4 regions of the Paenibacillus sp. SEL1 genome follow, and region 4 is predicted to be linked to each of the others. Evidence: riboswitches for the same ligand, from Rfam matches in the RefSeq annotation. Region 4 holds a riboswitch; each other region holds the start of a gene.
The links. Region 4 has a riboswitch for cyclic di-AMP ahead of ACYCSE_RS03870 (TrkH family potassium uptake protein). Riboswitches for the same ligand answer to the same signal wherever they lie in the genome.

Region 1: linked by a shared signal. The riboswitch ahead of ACYCSE_RS23455 (3D domain-containing protein) and the one ahead of ACYCSE_RS03870 (TrkH family potassium uptake protein) in region 4 are both predicted to bind cyclic di-AMP.
Region 2: linked by a shared signal. The riboswitch ahead of ACYCSE_RS15705 (hypothetical protein) and the one ahead of ACYCSE_RS03870 (TrkH family potassium uptake protein) in region 4 are both predicted to bind cyclic di-AMP.
Region 3: linked by a shared signal. The riboswitch ahead of ACYCSE_RS09830 (C40 family peptidase) and the one ahead of ACYCSE_RS03870 (TrkH family potassium uptake protein) in region 4 are both predicted to bind cyclic di-AMP.

The regions. Positions count from the first base shown of each region.
Region 1 is NZ_CM137723.1:5,137,748-5,142,036, reverse strand. Features, by position in the region: gene ACYCSE_RS23470 (M20 family metallopeptidase) at 1-325, opposite strand, end outside; gene ACYCSE_RS23465 (ABC transporter substrate-binding protein/permease) at 474-1,937, shown strand; gene ACYCSE_RS23460 (amino acid ABC transporter ATP-binding protein) at 1,924-2,646, shown strand; cyclic di-AMP (ydaO/yuaA leader) riboswitch at 2,881-3,049, shown strand; gene ACYCSE_RS23455 (3D domain-containing protein) at 3,056-3,724, shown strand; gene ACYCSE_RS23450 (polysaccharide deacetylase family protein) at 3,922-4,289, opposite strand, start outside.
Region 2 is NZ_CM137723.1:3,439,584-3,443,872, forward strand. Features, by position in the region: gene ACYCSE_RS15685 (hypothetical protein) at 81-302, opposite strand; gene ACYCSE_RS15690 (urease accessory protein UreF) at 599-1,336, opposite strand; tRNA gene ACYCSE_RS15695 (tRNA-Leu) at 1,599-1,681, shown strand; gene ACYCSE_RS15700 (glutathione peroxidase) at 1,774-2,259, opposite strand; cyclic di-AMP (ydaO/yuaA leader) riboswitch at 2,725-2,892, shown strand; gene ACYCSE_RS15705 (hypothetical protein) at 3,008-3,403, shown strand; gene kdpA (potassium-transporting ATPase subunit KdpA) at 3,816-4,289, shown strand, end outside.
Region 3 is NZ_CM137723.1:2,146,702-2,150,990, reverse strand. Features, by position in the region: gene ACYCSE_RS09840 (M1 family metallopeptidase) at 1-1,595, shown strand, start outside; gene ACYCSE_RS09835 (hypothetical protein) at 1,607-2,434, shown strand; cyclic di-AMP (ydaO/yuaA leader) riboswitch at 2,712-2,849, shown strand; gene ACYCSE_RS09830 (C40 family peptidase) at 2,855-3,355, shown strand; gene ACYCSE_RS09825 (GNAT family N-acetyltransferase) at 3,661-4,167, shown strand; gene ACYCSE_RS09820 (4a-hydroxytetrahydrobiopterin dehydratase) at 4,246-4,289, opposite strand, start outside.
Region 4 is NZ_CM137723.1:845,318-849,606, reverse strand. Features, by position in the region: gene ACYCSE_RS03875 (CPBP family intramembrane glutamic endopeptidase) at 1-459, opposite strand, end outside; cyclic di-AMP (ydaO/yuaA leader) riboswitch at 721-873, shown strand; gene ACYCSE_RS03870 (TrkH family potassium uptake protein) at 1,282-2,622, shown strand; gene ACYCSE_RS03865 (potassium channel family protein) at 2,815-3,492, shown strand; gene ACYCSE_RS03860 (LysR family transcriptional regulator) at 3,498-4,289, opposite strand, start outside.

The sequences.
Region 1 (4,289 bases), 1.5 Mb from region 4:
GGCCGACGGCAGCACCGGTACTCATCATACATATCAAATGGTGCCCACAGGCGTGTCCTAGACCTTTCAGAGCGTCATATTCTGCCAGAAAAGCGACAACCGGTCCGGGTTTTGCAGATTTGTAAGTTGCAATAAAGGCTGTTTCTATGCCCAATACGGGTGCCTGGACCTCAAAACCGTGAAAAACCAGTTCTTCTTTTAAACGGGCAGCGGCCAGAAATTCCTCGTTACCAAGTTCAGGATTTGCGCCAATATATAACGAAATGTCCTTAAACCGTGGGGCATGCTGCTCAATTGTCTTTTGAATGGTCTGTTTAAAATCCATGCTGAAAACTCCTTTATATAAACTGTAATGTAGGTACTGCGTTAGGTATGCTGAAATTGTACGATAACATTCATTGCATAATCATGCATATTCATTTATAATGACACAATCTTATTTATTATAAAGAATTTAAGGAGAGAAAAAAAGATTGAAAAAGGCATATCGTTTTACCGCCCTGGTTTTGTCGGCGGTTATCTTGCTGTTGACTGGTCTTCCCATGCTCACTGCATACGGAACGGAAGCAAAGCCACAGAAAAAACTTGTAGTGGGCATGAGTGCCGACTTTCCGCCGTATGAGTTTCATAAAGTCATTAACGGTAAGGATACCATTGTTGGGTTCGATGTGGATATCGCCAAGGAAATCGCCAAAGATTTGGATGCGGAGATGGTCCCTGAGGACATGAGTTTTGACTCTTTGCTGCCTGCTTTGCAAAGTGGTCGTGTAGACTTGGTACTGTCCGGTATGACACCGACGGATGAGCGGAGAAAGAGCATTGATTTTTCAGATGTATATTATCGCTCCAAGCAAGTCATTATGGTACGTCCAGAGGATAAAGACAAATATCCTACGATGGATGCTTTGAAAGGCGAGAAGATTGGCGCACAAAAAGGGAGTATTCAGGAAGAAATTGCTCAAAAAGTGCCCAATGCCACTGTAACCTCACTGGACAAAATATCCGATCTGGTACTCCAGCTGCGGACCCAGCGTATCAACGCTGTTGTGATCGAAGATACGGTTGCTAAAGGATACACGTTAGATGGTACCGTAACACTTGCCAAGGCCGTGCCTGAGGATGCCGGAGCAGAAACAGCTGTAGGTATACGCAAGGGGAACGCAGAATTGCTTGCCTCTGTAAATAAAACGTTGGCTCGCCTGAAAGCGGACGGGTCGATTGAGAAGTTTTCCACAGAAGCGAGCGCGCTCTCTGCAGATCGACAGGTTTCTTCTAATAACATTGTAGATATTTTTTGGAAATACCGCAGTTTTTACGCTACGGGTATCGGCTACACTCTGTTGCTGTCTGCACTCGGAGTACTGTTTGGATTTATCATTGGTCTGATCGTATCCTTGCTGCGGATGAGCGGTATACGCATCATTGAGTGGTTAGGTACCACTTATGTGGAGATCCTGCGTGGCACACCTATGCTGGTACAACTCATGATCATTCACTACGGGGTTGCTTTGACGCTGGGTGTCAATTTTACCCCACTCCAGTCTGGTATAATCACATTGTCTCTGAATAGTTCAGCATATCTGGCTGAAATTTTCCGGGCAGGTATCCAGGCAGTAGACCGTGGACAGATGGAGGCTGCTCGTTCGTTGGGTATGGGACGCGGTAAAGCTATGCGTCATGTCATTTTGCCGCAAGCGTTTAAATCTATTTTGCCTGCTATCGGTAATGAGTTTATTACGATCATTAAAGAATCATCCATTATTTCGACCATTGGGATGGTGGATATTATGTATCAGGCCCAGGTCATTAAGAACATCACCTACGAAGGATTAAGTCCGTTCATAATCGCAGCCGCTATTTATTTTGTAATGACATTCAGCTTGTCTAAGCTGCTGGGTTTATGGGAAAGGAAGTTGAGAGCCAGTGATCACCGTTAAACAACTGCGTAAATCGTTCGGTAAGAATGAAATTTTAAAAGGCATTGATATAGATATCGCCAAAGGTGAAGTCGTCGTCATCATCGGCCCCAGTGGTTCGGGGAAGAGTACGTTTTTGCGTTGTATGAATCTGTTGGAACAGCCTACAGACGGGGAGATTTTGTTTGAGGGCGAGCCGATTACAGCTCGTGGCCATAATATTAATGTAACCCGGGAGAAGATGGGGATGGTGTTCCAGCATTTTAATCTTTTCCCGCATAAAACAGTGTTGCAGAACCTGACACTTGCCCCAACACAGGTTAGAAGACAGTCAGGGAAGGAAGCGGAAAAAATTTCGCTAGAACTCTTGCGTACCGTAGGGCTTGAGGATAAGAAGAATACCTATCCGAACCAGCTATCCGGAGGACAGAAGCAACGTATTGCGATTGCGCGTGCTTTGGCCATGCAGCCGCACGTAATGCTGTTCGATGAGCCGACTTCTGCATTGGACCCTGAAATGGTTGGAGAGGTTCTGGATGTAATGAAGAAGCTCGCCGAAGGCGGCATGACAATGGTAATCGTGACGCATGAAATGGGCTTTGCCCGCGAGGTAGGCGATCGAATCATCTTTATGGATAACGGTCAAATTGTGGAGCAAGGTACACCAGAGCAGGTATTTAACACTCCAAGCCATGATCGCACCCGTGATTTTCTTGCCAAGGTATTGTAAGGAAGTGCTGATATAATCTATAAAAAAAGCCCTCCGTTTGACGGAGGGCTTTTTTTCTTTTTGTCACCATTTCCCCATACTTTCGTAACAAATATCGATTTCTTGATGACAAAATTGTAATGAGTGTAGTATGATGTTCAAGGTTCCCAACATTTTCATGCGGATAAGGTTACAAAATTGTGATATTATGCAGTAAGCCAAAACTTACCGGGACAGCATGTGGTTATGACAACCGCTGAAGCTGGGCCCAAACTATGGGAAGTGCGGGGGACGTAACAACGGCAGTCATTCCGATACGTCATAAGACGATGTGGAATATGCCTAGGGGTGAATTGCACAAGCATAGGGCTTCTCCTGAGTCCGAATCCGACAGCTAACTTCGCAGGCATAACAGAGGAGGTACATATCTTTGAAACATCTAAAACATATTGGTAAAACGATGAAATTTGCGGTGCTTGCCGCAGCTATTGCAGGGTTGGCACAGACAGCTGGAGTAGCGGATGCTGCTTCGCTTCACACTGCCAAAGAGGGCGATACCTTTTTTTTGCTTGCTCAACGTTATGGAGTATCGGTAGACGAGCTAACGAAGGCGAACCCAAACATTGCCTCCAACAATATATATGCAGGTCTGCAAATTAAGGTGCCTGGCGAAAATAGTGTGAAGGCAGCTTCGGATTCGAAGCCGCAGCTTCTTACGGAGAAAGCACCAGCGAATGAGGGGCCAACGATTGAAGCGTGGGGCAAAACATTCAACTATAGCAAAATAGTTGACGTTAAGGCTTCAGCGTATTCTGCCGCAGCCGACGAGAATGGTAAATGGGGAGCAGTGGACTACTACGGCAATCCGCTTAAACTAGGTACAATTGCGGTAGACCCGAACGTCATTCCGATGGGCACGAAAGTGCTGGTTACAGGCTATTCCCACCCAGGTTTGCCGGATCATTCTTTTGTAGCTGTCGCTCGCGATCAGGGCAGCGCCATTACAGGAAAGCGGATTGATATCTTTATTCCTGGCAACAAATCATTTGTGAACGACTTTGGATTTCAAAATGTGAAGCTGTACGTTATTGATAAATAGCATTGTACGTATATACGATTTAATTTACATAATATATATTATGTAAACTTAATGTCTGTATCCTACCGCATATAACTAGGTCGGACTCTTATCAGGTCGTATCCATAAAAAAGGCTGTCTTGACGAGCAGAAAACTTCTGCTGGTAAGACAGCCTTTTTACGTTGCTTTAGCTTGCAGCTCAATCATAAACATATGGTTATTTCCGTTCCGATGTGTGGAGTAGCCGGGGGACTGTCACAAATTTGTAGCCCTTAGCTTTTAGAGAGTGAATTAGACCCGGCAGAGCTTGGACAGTGCCTTGCAAGTTGGAACTTTGACCTCCACCTGCGTGCATTAAAATAATAGAGCCAGGCCCGGTAGCTGGGATCACATTGCGCTGAATTTGTGTTTTACTTAATCCCTTCCAATCGAGAGAGTCTACATTCCAATTGACAATCATATAGCCATGACGACGTGCCCATTGGATTTGAGGCTCCGTGATTTCACCGTAGGGTGGACGAATCAACTTGGGGCGAAAACCTGCGCTGGCTTGTAAAATACGTTCTGTTTTTGTAATCTGGTTGC
Region 2 (4,289 bases), 2.6 Mb from region 4:
TGGAGGGGTTCGCTTTACGGGTTTATTTGGTTTCTTGGTGATATGGAATGACCTATATGTAACTGGAATGCTTGTTGGGTTTAGAGTGGCGATGCCTCCTTATAATCGTTATCGTCGATGTTCAGAATTGCAGCAACTTGTTTTCTGTACCTTTGTGCTTTGCGGGTGCCGTGAATCAGATTGGACAAGCGTGAAGGCGGAATATTGTGTGTCTCACAAAATGTTTTCTGATCCAGTCGAAGTTCGACAAGCCGTTGTTTGATGGCCCACCCGAAGGAGGTGACAGGCATTTTGTTGTTCAAGAGAAATCGCCCCTTACGGATTCTTGCGGAATAATTGGTGTGTTATAATAATCATCAGTAAACATGTTAGAATTAACCATCTGAAACTATGATACACTTTTATACGTGTTTTTACAATCTCAAATACGTTATTTTGTTGAATTAATTACTTAATTAAGTGCTAGGTGGTTCTGATAACCCGTCTAGAGTCTACTAATAGTGTGAATTTCGATTATGTGTGGATAAAAAACACTCTGCCACCTGAGGAAAGGGACAGAGTGTTTTTGGTGTTGCTGCCACATTAGCGAAACGACGCATCAGGGGGATGCTGGAAGACGTTTGAATAGGCCTGGGGAGGAAAACAGTCTAGATTCATTCAACTGGACATTATGGCTCATAAAAGGCGGTAGAGTGATGTAGGAGCTGGACCAATGTCTGTGAAGAAAGCGACGCTGAAATGTGGTTGGCTCAGGTTCGTTAAGCTTCTTCCATGCGGAGAGCAGCTCGCTGGTCATACGCTCCATAAAAGGGTTCTTTTCCTCATAGGGAGGATTGAGTAGTTTGAAGGCATCTTCCACACAGAAGGACACCGCTGCGCGAAGATAGCCGTGAACGGTCTGTTCTACATCGTTTCCGAGGAGGAAGTTAATCCAGGTGTGAACGGTAGCGAGTGTGCCAATCGCATTGTATTGAATGAGTATGGATTCCAACTGGTCAAATTCAAGCCAAGGATAAAGAGCCTTAGCGAGCTTAAGTAGACGCTGACCGGATAGACGCAACTCCTTCACATGCTGCAATGAGGGACGTTGGGTATGCAGCATCTTATCAATGAGAGCGATCCGCCAACCGTCATTCTGCTGGATGGCGACATACAGACTTTTGATAGCCATGCCGTCCACGGTTGTGAATTGAGGATACAAATCATCCAGCATGTAATGTTCCAGGTCTTGTAGACTGTTCAAATGTCCGTTGCGGAATAGTTTCTCCAGTCCGTTAAAACGGGTGAAGCCACCAACAGGTAGGGAAGGGTCCAACAATAATGCATAGTTCAGCAAGCGGTTGCCTTTATGCAGGGCGGTTCGCCTCCTCGAAGTGAATCCTTATGTTATATTATTTTACTTTGCACTTAGGGATAACGAAATAATTCGAAATATATGTAATATATATTTACATTTTAGCAGCCTTTGTGTCAAATTAAATATTATTATCGCTCATATATGTTATATAAAATAACATATAAAATAATTATTATATTTTTGTTTACAAATAGTTGATGAGAGAGTATAATAAATCTGTTGCCTCAATACATTATGATTTGCGGTCGTGGTGGAATGGCAGACACGCTATCTTGAGGGGGTAGTGGGCGTACGCCCGTGGAGGTTCGAGTCCTCTCGACCGCATTATATGCAAGACTTAGTTAAAAAAGCATCCTGACACGGTTTACGTGAAGGGATGCTTTTTTTTGTTTTAATAACTGTGATAAAGAAGAATATCAGTTTTGCTGCAAAAGCTTCTCTATATCTCCCGCCAACTTATCTGGAGTGGTTTGCGGTGCATAGCGCTTAAATACGTTACCTTCTCGTGTAATTAAGAATTTAGTAAAATTCCATTTGATCGCTTTGGATCCTAATACCCCCGGAGCTGTTTGGGTCAGGTAGCGAAATAAGGGGTGCGCTTGATCGCCATTGACATCTGTCTTGGTGAACATCGGAAAGGTAACACCATAATTGATCTGGCAAAACTCGGAAATCTCCTCGCTGGAACCTGGCTCTTGTTTGGCGAATTGGTTGCTGGGAAATCCCAAAATTTCGAGCCCCAGTTCATGGTACTGGTCATATAGCTCTTGTAACGCTTTGTATTGGGGGGTTAACCCGCATTTGCTGGCTGTGTTCACAATAAGCAGAACATTCCCTTTATATGTGGATAACGGAATTGGTTTCCCTTGCAGGGTTTGCGCATCATATTCATAAACGGTCATAGTATCTCTCCTTATTCAATATTCAGCAATTAAATTGTAAGCAATTCAAAGTAAGGTTGCAAGTCTGGAAAAGCTGTATTAAGCCTTTAGCCGCTGTAAAATCGTATTTTGTTCAAAATAGTAAATCGCACTGCAAATGGAGCGAATTAAGGTGTTTCTTCTTATAAAAGCGGGTTCAATCGGTGTTTAGCTGGTACATATAGCGTATTTTCTTCTCTTTTTACAAAAAAAGGACAAAACGCTCTACCCTACGCCAATATTGACATGCTTGTCATTTTCAAAAAGGGATGAAAAACAGAGATTGGAGGAGCTGTGAGAAGCATATTTGCATTGTAAGCGTTATTATTAATCTTCTATGCTCTAAAGGCCGATTTATAACCCCGCAGTTGAGCTTTACAGTCTTCCATGCGCGGGTGTATGATTCAAGACGTAATTTCAAATTAACTTGAATGAAGCAACAACGAAATGTCTATAGCGCTGAATTTTGCAGTTGCAAAAGCGGGGGAACCAATCGAGACTGTACGGCTTGCCGTATGTCCCATGGGGTGAATTTTCCGGTCAAGTGCCAGAAATAGGGCGACTCTCACGTCCGAATCCGACAGCTAACCTCGTAAGCGTACAGGGAGAGGCAACAAACCGCCGTGTGCAGCCATGGTTTATTTTATCATGGATATGTAAGAAGCCGGAGGAAAGCCTTTTTCCTTCGGTTTCTTTTTGTTGTCTTTTTATACCGGGAGAGGAGCTACTGATGGAAGGTCGGTTAATTATTGTCACTGCACCGAATGAAGCGGGCAGAAGTTTTGTGAAATTGCTTATTTTCAAAAAATTGGCGTTTGCAGTTTTGACGAATAGCGCCCAGGAGGAACGACAGCTCAAGAAAATGGGTGTGGAGCACATTGTCCGCATCAATACCATGCAAGCGGGAAAATGGAATTTTCCAAAAAAAGAAATTGGTAGTGTGTATTTGTTCGAGAACAGCTTGAATCTGACTTGCCGTTTCCTGCAAATATGTCGGCCGCTAACATCGGAATCGATCTATGTTATTACGCACGGCTGTAATCCACAAGGAATTTATCGAGGATTGGGAGCGGACCATGTGATCTACACATTGAACGGAGAGGTGGGTTTTCTGCTGAACGGATAAGCACTTATAACATAGTTGTTTTATGATTTTATGATGAAATAAGAATGGCGATCTGAGGACCGATACGGAGGGTATAAACATGATGGATATATACATGCTGCTCGTCATGGCTGTGAGTTATGGAGTGATACTGCTGTTTGTACGCTGGTGTGATGCGCAGACCTCTAAAGGAGGACGAAGAGGATGATCGTTATACTTGGGCTTACGGCTATTGTGTTTATGTATTTAATCTACGCACTCCTGAACCCTGAAAAGTTCTAGTCAGCTATGGGGGATAGAGCGGGCGGGAACAACAGATCATGAATATTAAGCATCATAGGTAGCAGGTTTTCGCAAACGTGTGCACACGTTTGGTGCTCTGAAGCAGGTCTGTTGTTCCAAACGCAGGAGCATTTTGGAGGAGGAATAGAGGATGGAGCTGCTTCAAATTGGAATTGTGATCGTCATATTGTTGCTCTTGGTAAAGCCAGTGGGCACCTATATGTATCATGTATTCTCAAATGAACCCAATCGGATGGATCGGATTTTTGGCGGAACAGAAAAGCTGATTTATAAGATAGTAGGATTGAAGAAGCTGGAGAGCATGCGTTGGACTACGTATGTTATGAGTTTCATTGCAACGAATGCCGTGCTTGTGGCGATCAGCTACTTGCTGTTGCGTTTACAGGGAATGCTTCCCGGTAATCCGGCGGGAAACAGTAATATGGAAGCATCACTAGCTTTTAATACGGTAATCAGCTTTATGACGAATACAAATCTCCAACATTATAGCGGAGAAAGCGGGCTTACGTATCTGACACAGATGGCGTTCGTCACGATGATGATGTTCACTTCGGCTGCTTCCGGTTTTGCGGTTGCTGCGGCTTTTATGAGAGGATTGACGCGG
Region 3 (4,289 bases), 1.3 Mb from region 4:
AGCTGCGCGGAGACACCATGCCCAAAGACGGCTTTGGCTCCATGACGCTGACTGAACTAAAAACAGAAGACGGTTTATCTCTCATGCACCGCATCCAATATGTGCAGCCAGATGACGGTAACGCAGGCGACCGTTCGCTCGTGAAGGTGCGTCTACCCAAGCCGGTACGAGGTGGCGAAGAAATCACATTATATATGAAGTTTGAGGTAAAACTGCCCGCCATCTTCGCTCGTATGGGCGCGACAGATGATTTTGTAATGGCAGGACAGTGGTTCCCGAAGCTCAGCGTCTACGAGACTGCAGGACAGCGTGGACGCGCCGAGGAGGGCTGGAACCTCCACCAGTATCATGGTAACTCCGAGTTTTATGCCGATTTTGGAATTTACAGCGTACGGATTCGGGTGCCTGAAACTCATATCGTAGCAGCGACCGGATTTCCCACCCGTGGTGCCGTCCGACAGAACGGCCAAAAAATATATCAATTTTATGCCGATGATGTACACGATTTTGCCTGGTCCGCTTCACCCAACTTTGTAACCGTAGAAGAACCCTTTTCTTCTGCTGAAGTCCCTGGTGTCAAAATCAAGCTCTACCTTGACCCGTCGCACAAGGAGCTCAAAGGGCGCTATATGAGCGCAGCGAAGGCCGCCCTTTCGTACTACAGCAAATGGTACGGGCCTTATCCATATTCCACCCTATCCATCGTGGTTCCACCCAAATCAGGCACTGGGGCCGGCGGTATGGAGTATCCGACACTCATCACGGCCGCTGCTGCGGGTAATCTGAATCCTGGCTATAGTCTGGAACGGACATTAGTTCATGAGATTGGACATCAATATTTCTACGGAATGGTAGCCAATAATGAATTTGAGGAGCCGTGGCTGGATGAAGGCTTCACCTCCTATGCAGAGGAGCGGCTTATGGAGCAAGAATATGGGCTTACCCCCAACCTGCCATTACAATCGGGACAGGTAGCCTCCCCACAGCCGCTAAACCGTGAGTCATGGAAGTACGGCTCAGCGGCTGAGTACGCGCAAAATGCCTACTCTCGAGGCAAGCTGGTCCTACGGGGCATTGAACGTCAGGTGGGTATGAAAAAAATGGATCGCATTATGCGGACCTACGTCCAGACGTACCGATTCAAGCATCCGTCCTCACTGGATTTTCAACGTATCGTGGAGAGAGTCACCGGACGCTCATGGAGCCACTATTTTGAACAGTATGTATATGACGGCCAGATGGCGGACTTTTCAGTGGATCACATCACAAACCACAAGCTGGAGAATGGATATGAAGCAGTCGTGACGGTCAGCAAAAAAGGGGCGGATTATCCCAAGATCCCTGTCCAATTTACCTTCAAGGATGGTACCACGATATTCAAGGCTTGGGACGGCGCGGGCAAAAGTACAAATTTTCGGATCAAAAGTACTTCTCCCGTTTCCCATGTAACCCTTGATCCCTTATATACCATTGCACTGGAGAACAAGCATATTAACAATAGCCTAAAAGCCGAATTGGACGAAAAGCAACAAACCCGTTGGAGTATAAGTGTAACCAAGCTGTTGGAGACACTGCTTGGAAGTCTGTCATGGTGAGGTGTCTATAGATGCGGACTGTTATAAAAGAGGGCTGGGCGCTGGTGCGCATACGTTTCTATATCGTTATCATTTTATTTCTGTATCGACTACTGTGGGGGGTGTTTCTCTATCGGCTGGTGCAGTCTGCCGTTATCCCGCTATTGCTCCGTTATCCTGATCAGGGTCAGAACGAGCTGGGACAGACCTTATTTTGGATGGAGAGCCAGATTGCTCTGATGGACAGCCGGGAAGTACATGTGTATTTGTGGATACTACTAGGCGCGACTGTACTACGCATACTGATCACTCCCTTCATTAGAGCCGGAATATATCAAAGTCTGCATACCGATGCGACTGAACCGCAAAGCCTGTCCTTTTTCAAGGGTATGAAACGCCATGGCATGTCGTCGCTGTTGTATTACACCATCGAGTTGGGACTGCTGCTGCTTCCCGCCTTTTGGGTAGTACCGAGACTCTACCCTATTGTAGCAGGAGCACTTCAATCTTCCTCTTATCTGCTGCATTTATTGCCCTATGTCATTGGATGGATGGCATACGGATGGTTCATTCGGCAGTGCATCCTGTATATGCAACTGGGTACTGTCGGTGGTCACGCCATACTATCGTCCCTGCTCGCCTTCTTTCGCCAACTCCTCCCAGCTGTCGGTATATCCCTTTTGCTCGGTGCTTGTGTGCTGCTGGTCTTCGGTCTATTTGGCACCGTGGCGATGATTTGGACTGGCATGCTGGCGCTCATTCTCCAGCAATCGTATCATTTTGTTACTAGTCTGGTCAGGCTGTGGCATATCAGTTCGCAGTACAGACTATGGCATACCGATATCTCTAGTAGAAGCTAAGCCCTGCCATTATGTTTTTTTACTTCATTTCCGTCTGTCGAAAAACCTTGATTCATACCCGCACAAACGACATATAACTGAATACTGTTAACAAGATCTGTTCCTGGGACATTAGGAGCAGATTTTTTTTGTAACTTTTTGCAATGAAACATTTGCCAAAGCCAGCCGTCTTTGTTACAATAATCGCAGTGAACTGATAGTAACAACTTTGTAATCTTTATTGTAACCTTTATCTCAAAAATAACGTTATTGTGAATACTGCTCTCCAAGGTGCACATCTTAAGTTAAGCCTAATTCCTGGCACCTAGGAAGCGGGGGAACCAGTTTGGGTGAATTGATCTCGCAACAGAGTGGTCATAGGGGAACCTTCTACCGAATCCTTAAGCTAACCTCGCAGGCATTGGAAGGGGTATATTTTTTTTGAAGAAGAAGCTAACGATCGCAGCTATGGGTCTTGCCATTGCCTTTACATCTTTTACATTCGGTGGCGGCAGTGCATATGCAGACTCTAAGATGGACCAGGTCATCCAAGATGCCAAAGGAACGAACTACAGAAGCGGAGGCACTACACTCGAGGGATTCGATTGCTCCGGCTTCACAATGTACGTATACAACAAACTGGGAATTAAACTTCCGCATCAATCTGGATCACAATTCAAAATGGGATCTTCTGTATCCCGCGATGAAATGAGACCTGGGGACCTGGTGTTCTTCAACACCACAGGAAGAGGCATTTCCCATGTAGGTATCTTCGTAGGTGAAGGGAAATTTGCCCACTCCTCGACTTCACGTGGTGTAGTAGTTAGCTCACTGAACGAAAATTATTACGCTAACCGCTATGTCGGTGCAAAAAGAATTATGAGCACAGACGCTTACCATTCAGTAGCTTCAGACATTCCTGATGACGATAACGTAGAATAACTAACGCACAGCAAGCTAACCCTAGCCGCAATTTGATTCTGGCCGGAATCGAATTGCGGTTTTTTATGTCCACAACATCAGCAATTATTATCTTTACTGACGAACTGAGACCTCAAAAGGTTTCAATTGTAGCGAACATCGTCGGTTTTACCGTCACCGCTGGGGGAGCATATGAGCAGTAATTCCTTCTTATTGAATGTATACCCGACTTAGGTATGAAATAAACACGCTTGCCATTCCTCTGCAACTTGTCTACAATCTGTTGTTAATGATTGAAGTACCTGTGTAAAAGGAGGATGGAACACATGCCGGCCTCAATATCCAACTATCGGATCGTACCGATGGACGAGCATCAAGCGGCTGCAATCTGTGAGTGGCACTATGATCCACCTTATAACATATATGGTTGGCTCCCCTGGGAACAAATGAAGGCGCTTGAAGTCGAATTTGGAAGTCCCATGCTTCGCCAAGAGCAATATGTTGCCGTACTGGATGAAGAGAACAAGCTAACAGGATTTGCTCAATATTTTCCTATGATCGGTGTGACCCGGCTAGGTCTTGGAATGCATCCTGACAGGTGCGGACATGGCAAAGGCTCTGATTTTGTCCGTGCCATTGCAGAGGAAGCTCAACGACGCAACCCGAAGAATGAAATTGATCTAGAGGTGCTTACTTGGAATGAGCGCGCTATCCGGGCCTACAAGGCGGCTGGATTTGAGCTTACAGATACCTATGAACGCCAGACTCCTGATGGCAAAAAACCATTTTATTGTATGGTATATCGTCCCGAGCACCCAACCCAGATTCTATGATAAAAGCGCCTTCGGCATACAACCACGATGTTGTATAGCGAAGGCGCTTCTATCATCATACGACAGATCATTACAAGCTCAATGACTGCTGCGCATTTTTTCAAAAGCTTCATTATATTGTT
Region 4 (4,289 bases):
CTGTGTGTAATTGGTGCTGGAGGTGATCCGTTTAAAGCTAACGATCTTGCCAGTGGATAAATCCACATGAATTTGCAGTTTACTCTTCGCTGAGGATTCAGGCAGATCGACCCGAAAGGTTTCGTAAGGGTAACTTTTTTTCCATGTACGGTCGTACTGTTGAAGTAGTTTTTCTCTAGATAAATAACCGTACAAATCTGTTTCGGCCTGATAGGTCACGACAGGCTCCTCAGGCTGTGATTCAGTATAGCCCAGCTCGGAGCGGGCGAAGTCCAATGCGTGTATGACCGCTTCTTGTTTGCTGATGACCTTTGCGTTCATTACTGATTCTGGACTCGGATTGCTAAGCGAGGGAATAAGCAATTGAAAGATAAAAAAGCAAATCAGGCCAATCCCGCCCAGCAAGCCTAATTTTTTGAAGTTGGCCGTGAGCACGACCGGTTTCCCGATAGGATTCATGAGTTTCCTCCTTAATCTGTAAATAAGAACATCCATTAAAGATATCATACTGCACAGGTTCCCGCCAACAGACAAGCGATATTCATGAAAATAGAGTGAAAGCACTTTAAAGTTCCAATAAAATTAGATAAGCTGCGATTAAACGATGCCCATTCGCAAAATAAAGCCAATTTCACGTTTTTTCGGCGAAATCGGTTTTGTGATCTGGATATAGAAGGATTATAATCTTGAGGCAATGCCTATGAAATACATAGGTAATGATATACAGTTGAGCCGAATTTCTATGGGAAAACGGGGGAACCATGTTACTGGGGTGAATTTTACAACCGATCCTGCTGGATCGGAAGTGTAAATAGGGCATACTGTGCTGCCCGAATCCGTCAGCTAACCTCGTAGGCTATGAGCAGGAACCAAGTCAGGCACTCGGTTTTCCGGTGTCTTTTTTTGTGCGTATAAAAGTGTTTGGATTGGTTAGACCGCTGCGGGTGCAGATTATTCTTCCGATTGCTGTTATCCCCGGATTTTTTTATTGTATACCCCCTTTAATGGTTAAAATCCGGAGATAAAGGCAAACGCTTCGCTTCTTCAGAACAATTCTGCCCCCTTCGCTACTGCTCGCCAATAGCACAGGGGGCCGAGTAGTGCTTGACATGCATTCTTCCTGTATTCAGGGAATGCTAATTATAGTTAACTAAGGTTTGGAAAAATCAAAAAATTCAGGGGCAACGACGATCGAAAGATCAAATGGAACGCGTAGCGAGCTTACACCGTATTAAATCACTGATTTATAGTTTTAAGGATTAGGAGAGAAGTGATGAATAGATGAATCCCAATGCAAGCTGGCTCCGGCTTTCTCCACCGCAGATATTCGTTGCGGGCTTTGCCATTATCATTCTAATAGGTAGTTTATTGTTAATGCTGCCGGTCTCCAATACAACAGGAAAGCCACTTGCGTTTATAGACGCTTTGTTTACTGCCGCCTCTGCGACCTGTGTAACCGGGCTTGTCGTAAAGGACACCGGGCTCTTTTTTACCACTTTTGGTCAAGTTGTCATCGTTGCGCTGATCCAAATCGGCGGTCTTGGCTTTATGACCATGGCTACCTTGATTGCACTGGTGTTCAAGCGTCGGATTTCCTTGCGGGAGCGTCTCATCTTGCAGGAAGCGATGAATCAGACTTCTGTAGAGGGAATTGTCGGGTTAATCCGTAAGGTATTACTGTACTCACTGGTTATTGAAGGCGTATGCGCTACGATATTCTCGGTTCGCTGGTCCTTTGATATGCCCGTAGGCAGGGCGATTTATTTTGGAATCTGGCATGCCATCTCCATGTTTAACAATGCTGGTTTTGATTTATTCGGTGAATTTCGCAGCTTGACAGGTTATGTATATGATCCGATTGTTAATTTTACCGCAATGTTTCTAATTATTTCTGGCGGCATTGGTTTTGTAGTGATGTCAGACCTGGCAGAATATCGCAAGCGCAAGAGACTGTCCTTGCATACCAAGGTGGTACTCAGCATGACGGGCGCTATGATTGTAGTCGGCACGCTCGTGATTTTTGTATTTGAGTTTACGAATCCAAGGACTCTTGGCTCGCTTGATTGGGGTGGTAAGCTACTGGGATCTTTATTCCAGTCCGTTACTCCCCGTACCGCAGGTGCCAATACGCTGGACATCGCAGGCTTGCGGCAGGCTACGCAGTTTTTTATCATCATACTCATGTTTATTGGGGCTTCCCCTGGCTCCACTGGAGGCGGGATTAAGACCACAACATTCGCCCTGCTCATTGGAGCAGTGATTTCGATGCTGCGGGGGCGGGAAGATATTGTACTGTTCAAGTACCGACTTGCGCAGGGACGAATTTACAAGGCTTTGACCATTACACTGCTGGGGTTGCTGTTCGTGATCGGGGTGACGATGATTTTGTCGGCAACTGAAGATCATCATTTTCTGATGATCTTGTTTGAGACGGTGTCTGCGTTTGGTACAGTGGGGCTGTCGATGGGGCTTACACCTGATTTGACAGTCATAGGCAAGCTGGTGATTACCCTGACGATGTTTGCAGGTAGACTGGGGCCACTCACGCTAGCTTATGCACTGGGGCCGAAAAAGGGTAAAGAATTATATCGTCATCCGGAAGGCAAAATGATTATAGGATGAATCATTTCATATACATTTCGTTGGTTTAATCATTTCAGGATTTTGCAAAATTCGATACCAGTCGCTCCGAAGTCAAGATATAGACGAACTAAACCATTTCGATCTATATCTTCTTCATTGGAAGTCGCTTATGGGATTTGTGCAAGATCCCATTTATGAAATTGATTCAGATAAGGGAGTTTTCGAGTAGATATGAAAACGCAGCAGTTTGTAGTTATTGGCTTGGGGCGGTTTGGCTCAAGCCTGGCTTTGCAATTGGTTGATATGGGGTGCGAGGTGCTAGGCATTGACCGGAATGAGGATGTTGTGGACAGTATGAGTGAGATGTTGACACATACTGTCGTGACGGACGCTACCGATGAAGACTCGTTGCGATCACTGGGCATCCGTAATTTCGATTGTGGCATTGTTGCTATTGGTGATGACATTCAGGTAAGCATCCTCACCGCCATTTTGCTGAAGGAGCTGGGTGTGAAAAAAGTTGTAGCCAAAGCCATATCTGTGCTGCACGGGCGTGCGTTAGAAAAGCTCGGTGTGGACCGGATTATTTATCCAGAACGGGATATGGGTATCCGGGTGGCTCACCAGCTAGTCACGCCTAATTTGCTCGATTATTTAGAGTTGTCTAAGGAATACAGTATTGTGGAACTCAATGTACCTGCATGTCTGAATGGCAAAACGCTAGCAGAGCTAAATGCCCGTACCCGCTTTGGTTGTAGCGTCGTGGCGCTTCATACGGCGAACGGTATCCTGATCGCACCGACGGCTATGGATCGGCTAAAAGCAGAAGATATTATGGTCATCATCGGTTCGAATGACAATATCGGTCGCTTTGAGGATGAGGTTGTTAATGTTAATGAAGAGGATTAAACCCTCTACACCATACGGTAACCTGCAAACGACGCCCGTGTCTCGCTAATCCAGCGTCGTGCTGTCGGACCGAGATCGGTCGTCTCCGAGTAAATGAGGGAGGTCGTTCGGCGTGTCTCCTTCAAATCGGGCAAGTACAATGCAGTGAGTCCATTATCCCGTAATAGTTCGCTGCGCAAATAGGATTTGGGTAGCAAGGCAGAAGCCTTACAGGTTGGAAGCAGGCGTACAATTGCCTCGAAGGAGTCGATTTCCATGCGGATATCCGGCATGATGCCGCTGCGCTGGAATAAGTCATCCGTCAGACTGCGGTACCAGGTTCCTTTGGAGAAAATAATCATCGGCAATCCTTGCAGATCTTTCATCGAGGCCGTTCCTGTCTTGACGGTTAATTCATGTCCAATGGGAACAACGAGCTCCAAATGATCATCAAATAGCGGAATGCAACGCAGTCCGGCTTCATGAATGGCAGACCCGACAATACCGGCGTCTGCTTTTTTGTCACGTACAAAGGCGACGATTTCATGGGTTTTACCGGTGAGCAGCTTTAGCTCGGTTTGAGGATGCTTGCTCATGAAAGCTTCGACGAGGGTAGGCAGCGTCGTTTGGAGTGTCGTGAGACTTGCGCCGAGTGTAAGCATACTCTGGGCTTCATTTTTGTGCTGGGACAGCTTTTGTAAGAAGCGAAGCTGTCGTTGCCGTTGCTCTAGCGCGAACGTGTAAACAAATCGGCCAGTGGACGTAATTTCGAGCCGTTTGCCCCGACGATCAAAAAGATTCACACCCAGCTCTTCCTC